Regions from separate parts of the Photobacterium minamisatsumaniensis genome, predicted to be linked through region 1. Evidence: predicted binding sites of a transcription regulator. Region 1 holds the regulator's gene; the other holds the start of a gene.
The links. Region 1 encodes CRP, which controls carbon source genes, mostly activating them, when cyclic AMP is high. Its sites were predicted from a motif close to TGTGANNNNNNTCACA; they were not measured.
Positions count from the first base shown of each region.

Region 2: a site for CRP is predicted at 1,688-1,703, ahead of udp (uridine phosphorylase). Genes of this name have one in related genera too.

Region 1 is NZ_JAKJSI010000014.1:190,819-194,000, reverse strand. It holds gene L4D78_RS07035 (phosphoribulokinase) at 1-237, shown strand, start outside; gene L4D78_RS07030 (OsmC family protein) at 292-696, opposite strand; gene crp (cAMP-activated global transcriptional regulator CRP) at 965-1,597, shown strand; gene L4D78_RS07020 (hypothetical protein) at 1,767-1,982, shown strand; gene L4D78_RS07015 (DUF1338 domain-containing protein) at 2,080-2,883, opposite strand; gene astD (succinylglutamate-semialdehyde dehydrogenase) at 2,936-3,182, opposite strand, start outside.
Region 2 is NZ_JAKJSI010000010.1:287,440-290,621, forward strand. It holds gene L4D78_RS01665 (zinc/cadmium/mercury/lead-transporting ATPase) at 1-1,572, shown strand, start outside; gene udp (uridine phosphorylase) at 1,910-2,677, shown strand.

The DNA.
Region 1 (3,182 bases):
GATACTTCAAACCCATTCAGCGCCAAAGCCATTCCAAGCCTAGATGAGAGTTTTGTTGTGATCCGTTTTCGTGGGATCAAAAATGTCGACTTCCCTTATTTGTTATCAATGATCCAAGGATCATTCATGTCACGCCACAATACATTGGTGGTTCCGGGTGGCAAAATGAGCTTTGCCATGGAGCTAATCATGCGCCCGTTGATCCAAAAACTGATCGAAACAGGAAAGATTGGTTAAATAATACAATTCAAGCCCCTTTCAGGGGCTTGGGTCTCTCGCGGCCGTGTCGAATTAAGCGCAGTTCACTTCATAAGAGTGCGTCATTTCAACACCTTCACCAAGCATCAAGCACACCGAGCAATACTTCTCTAGCGAATCAGCAACAATTTTCGCCACTAGCGCTTCATCGAGTTCATGACCTGTAACCACGAAATGTAGGTTTGCTGAGGTAAAAATACGGGGGGCTTGCTCACGGCGCTCAGATGAAATTTGCGCTTCACAACCCGTAATCTTCTGCCCTGCTGATTTCAATCCATCAACCACATCAACCGAGCTACATCCCCCAGCCGCCATCAATACCATTTCCATTGGGCTTGGCGCTTTTTCTCCGCCATTGCCATCCATAACCACACTATGGCCAGAATTTGACTGACCTAAGAAGGTCATATTCTCGACCCATTTCACTCGTGATTGCATTTGTTTTTCCTTACTACTTATAGGGTAATTAGTGACAATATAGCAACTGTGTGATCATGTGCACACTTATGACTACTAAATGACCATTCTCGATAGATCAATATCAAGAAATGCATGCTGAAAAAAGATAAACTTTGAACTAATTATTCACGTGAGCTTGCAGCCCAGCTGTTGACTGAATATCCTAAGCGACGAACACCAAGTATAGGCCCAGCCCTTTTTTGATGGACGTCGTTGTTGGGCAACAAACACAGAGGAAGTTAGTAATATGGTTCCAGGTAAACCTCAAACAGATCCAACTCTAGAGTGGTTTCTTTCGCATTGCCACATTCATAAATACCCGTCAAAGAGTACTTTGATTCATGCGGGTGAAAAAGCTGAAACGCTCTACTACATTGTTAAAGGTTCTGTGGCTGTCCTAATCAAGGATGAAGAAGGCAAGGAAATGATCTTGTCTTACCTAAACCAGGGTGACTTCATCGGTGAGTTAGGCTTGTTCGAAGAAGGCCAAGAGCGTACCGCTTGGGTTCGAGCAAAAACCCCTTGTGAAGTAGCAGAGATTTCTTTCAAGAAATTCCGCCAGCTTATTCAAGTTAACCCTGATATTCTGATGCGTCTGTCTGCTCAAATGGCAAACCGTCTTCAGGTTACAAGCCAGAAAGTAGGTGATCTTGCTTTCCTAGATGTGACTGGCCGTATCGCTCAGACACTTCTAAACCTTGCGAAACAGCCAGATGCGATGACGCACCCTGACGGTATGCAAATCAAGATCACTCGCCAAGAAATTGGCCAGATCGTGGGTTGTTCTCGTGAAACTGTTGGTCGTATTTTGAAAATGCTGGAAGAGCAGAACCTAATCTCTGCTCACGGTAAAACTATCGTGGTATACGGTACACGTTAATTTCGCGTGCCATCATTGATAATAAAAAGCCGCCTCAGGCGGCTTTTTTGATCCGGGAATTCATACCAAAATGGTATTTTTGCCGTATTGCTCACTTTTTCTTTCTTGTATCCTCACCATCAAGTGCTACATTGTGCATATCTGGCGTAAGTGATAATACGTCATTCACATGGATAAAATTGATATGGATCTCGAACGTTTTTCAGCAAATGGCTTTCCTGCAAGCAATACGAGCGTTATTGCCCCCCTTCCCCCAACAGTTGAAATGACAGGCTTTAGCGGGCGTCGGCACTATTTTGAACAACAAACGACTTCGCCATACCATAAAGGGCAACTTGCTAAGCATGAATTTGGGATCACACCACTTGATAGCCAGTGCCATTAGTCTACCCCAAACACGTTTGACTCTTATCGCACACGATAAACCCACCGTATTTCATAACAGTGGGCTATGGGGTTAATCTCTTTTCACGCCAGAGAATTTAGCCTTTCTTCGCGTGGGTGCTTTCAAAAATTTTATCCGCTGACGCTTCAACAAAGCCACGATATAACTCACCGTCTGGTGTAGCATAGCGCTTAGCAAATTCGTAAAATCCCCCCGCGATACTAAACACACCATCGGTAAAGCCAACATCAACAGTATCGGCAATCGTCGCTGATTGCTCTAGCATTACCTCTGGGCTACCTTTCACATCGCCCCCAGATTCATTAATCGAAAAGCCGTTATGGCGCAGTAAATGATTAACCTCTTCGACCTCGGTAAATTGCTCGAGCTGATTAATATTGACCGTAAAATGGTTGGCACCAAAACCGTGCGCGGCTAACCACCCTGCGTATTCACTTTCTGCTACCAGCAACTCATAAGTGGCATAGTCGAGGTCCCAACGCCGCCCACCATACAAGAAGGCTGGATCACGCATCGCCGCTTCAGGTACTTGATCGACAAGCTCTCGAACGGTTTGCTGTAGCAACGAGCTAAACTGCCCTACTAGCAATTCACTGATAAAGACTTTCGGTGCATCTGGATTTGGATGTTCAAAGTGCTCAGCATAAAGCTTCTTCGCTTCAAAGTGATACTTACCACAAGGTTTATAACCCAATGCAATAAACGGCGCCGCTAGCCTATCTAGGCCCACTTTAGGTAAATTGAACGTCCGTAACGCAATGTGGTCATTCAGCAACGGCTCATCTTCAGTGAGTAAATCATGCACCTGTGCAGCAGAGGGGCATAAACGCTGAGTATAGTCTTGCCATAAGCCATCAAATAATTGCACAACCCTTTCCATGAATATCACATCCTCTTAGCTGGTCGATAAAACGGAATACCTGAAACATGCTCTACATACGGATCCCTGGTGACAACTGTGCTGGCAATTCAGGTTGATCACCTTCCATTGATGCCATTGGGTACGCACAGTAGTCAGCGGCATAATAAGCACTTGGCCGCAAGTTGCCAGAAGCACCCGGCCCACCAAAAGGGGCATCCCCACTGGCACCCGTCAATTGACGGTTGCGATTCACAATGCCTGCCCGAATATGATCGATAAAATACTGCCATTCATCGTCATCGGTTGAGATCAGCCCT
Region 2 (3,182 bases), on a different contig from region 1:
AGTTATGCATCTGCAAAAGCCCGCAGTGGCGTAAAAGCCTTAATGGCACTTGTGCCAGAAGAAGCGACCGTGATCCGTGCTGATGGTACGAAAGTGCAGGTTTCAGCAGACGAGCTAAAACAAGGCGACGTTATTGAAGTTGCCCCAGGGGGACGTCTTCCTGCTGATGTTGAATTACTTGATGCTGCCGCGAGCTTTGATGAAAGTGCGCTTACAGGGGAATCAGTACCTGTAGAACGCTTTTCAGGGGAGCAAGTCATGGCCGGTGCATTAGTTGCCGACAGGGTCGTGCGACTGAAAATAACGTCTGCCCAAGGTGATAATGCCATTGACCGTATTTTGCACCTTATTGAGGATGCTGAATCACGTAAAGCACCGCTTGAGCGATTTGTTGACCGCTTTAGCCGTTGGTATACCCCAGCGATGATTGTGCTAGCAGCGTTGGTTGTGGTTATACCGCCAATGATGTTTGGTCAGTCGTGGGATGAATGGCTCTATAAAGGCTTAACCTTGTTACTTATTGCTTGTCCTTGTGCATTGGTTATCTCTATTCCAGCAGCAATTACCTCAGGTTTGGCTGCGGCAACTCGTCGAGGCGCATTGATTAAAGGCGGAGCAGCACTTGAACAACTTGGTCATATTGAAACAGTCGCATTTGATAAAACAGGGACGCTAACAGAAGGCAAACCTGTAATGACAGACATCGTTAGCTGGGATGGTGATGAAGATAAATTACTTCGCCAATCAGCAGCGGTAGAAATGGGTTCAGCTCACCCGTTAGCAAAGGCTGTGGTAAATGCAGCAGAGCAACGGGGTTTAACGGTAACAGAAGCAGAGCAGCGCGAAGCACTCGCGGGGCGTGGTATTCAAGGTATTACAGACGGTGACTTGTTGGTACTTGCAGCAGCAGATCGTCTACCACAAGGTGTTGAACTGACTGAATCACAAACATCGCAAGCTTTCCAACTAGAAGGTGAAGGGAAAACCTTGGTTGTTGCTGTCCGTAACCAGCAGCCAGTGGGACTGATTGCATGGCGTGACAACTTACGTGAAGACAGTGCGAAGGCCATTAAGGCACTGAAGGCGATGGGTATTCATTCTGTAATGCTAACGGGTGATAACCCACGAGCAGCGGCTGCGATTGCCAAAGAAATTGATATTGATTTCAGTGCTGGTTTATTGCCAGAAGATAAAGTGAAAGCAGTTGAATTGGCAAATCAAACCAAGCGTGTTGCCATGGTGGGTGATGGCATCAATGATGCTCCGGCAATGAAAACAGCCTCGATTGGTATTGCGATGGGTGGCGGTACAGATGTTGCGTTGGAAACTGCAGACGCGGCACTGACACACAATCGAATTTCAGAATTACCGATGATGATCGCTCTGTCTAAAGCAACGCTGGCTAATATTCGTCAGAATGTCATCTTGGCACTCGGCCTAAAAGGGGTATTCCTTGTCACCACATTGTTTGGTTTGACCGGGCTTTGGGTGGCCGTACTGGCAGATAGTGGCGCAACAGCATTGGTTACCCTAAATGCGCTAAGGCTGTTGAAATTTAAGCCAAATGAGTAATTAAGAACACCGCACTAGTTTATGATTGGATAATAAGGCATCACGAAAGTGGTGCCTTTTTTATATCTGTGCTCATCGCGAGAAATGTGATTGCCCGCAAAGGATAACGATTAAGTGAGATCTTCGTCACAATAAGATGTAACGTGAYATTGTTTGTTTTTCTATTTGTGTGATTGTGATCACTCAAATGCTGGCGCCTATAGGCTATCGTTATTTGGTGTTTCGCGAGCACTCTTTTGCGATAAAGTTGAAAGAGTACTTCCAAAACAATAATTAAGTGTAGCCGCTAATCTTGTTCCCCCTATATCAGCGGCAATAATAATGAAAGGATCTGATTATGTCTGACAACGCAGTTTTCCATCTTGGTGTAAATAAAGCGGACCTTAACGGTGCAGAGCTTGCAATTATTCCTGGCGATCCTGCTCGCGTTGAAAAAATTGCCAACCTAATGGATAACCCTGAATTTTTAGCAAGCTCGCGTGAGTACACGGTGTTCCGCGCTAAGCTAGATGGTAAATCTGTAGTTGTATGTTCGACGGGGATTGGTGGTCCTTCAACTTCAATCGCTGTTGAAGAACTGGCGCAGTTGGGTGTTCGTACCTTCCTACGTGTCGGTACGACAGGCGCAATTCAACCACATATCAATGTAGGCGACATGATTGTATCGACGGGCTCTGTACGCCTAGACGGTGCAAGCCTACACTTTGCGCCAATGGAATTCCCTGCGGTTGCAGATTTTGACGTTGCAACTGCAATGAAAGCAGCGTGTGACGACGATGGTGCAACAGTACATACGGGTGTAACGGCTTCGAGTGATACCTTCTACCCAGGCCAAGAGCGTTACGATACGTTCTCTGGTCGTGTTGTTCGTCGCTTCCAAGGCTCAATGAAAGAGTGGCAGGAAATGGGTGTGCTTAACTTTGAAATGGAATCTGCGACATTGCTAACAATGTGTGCGAGCTCTGGCTTACGTGCGGGTTGTGTGGCTGGTGTTATTATCAACCGTACTCAGGAAGAAACACCTGATCATGCAACGTTGAAAGTAACAGAAGCACGTTCAATCAAAGTTGTTGTAGAAGCTGCACGCAAGATGTTAGCCGAGTAATTCCACCAAGTTGCTTAGCTTAGAATTTAAAAACCAGTGCTTTGCACTGGTTTTTTCATATCTAGATACGCAAAAAATAATGATGTGTAATCATTCAATGCAATAAATTCAGTGCATATTCATGCAGGCGTTATTTCGCTTAATAACTCGCCTATTATAGTTCGTAAAGACTGTTACCTTCGTAAGGTTGCTGTAACATTCGAACTCAACCTGTTTGTCTTTACCGTCAAATAATGACAATTAGCAGGTCGGTTTTAAATTTTAGGGGTAATAAGTGTGATGTTAATCCACCTTAACGGCTTCTAATATATTTCTTTATCAATAGTTTTTGTTACGAACAAAGTAGAAACCTACTTGTGATCTTAATTCCGTCAGTTAAAAGTTAGTAAAAAATAGATAGTGATATTGAGTCAACTTTACATTTAGTAAGTGAATGTTTTTTCATGTTTATAAGAATAATATCCAAGTCTATTTTGATATTTATTTTGGTAAAAAAAATTACTGT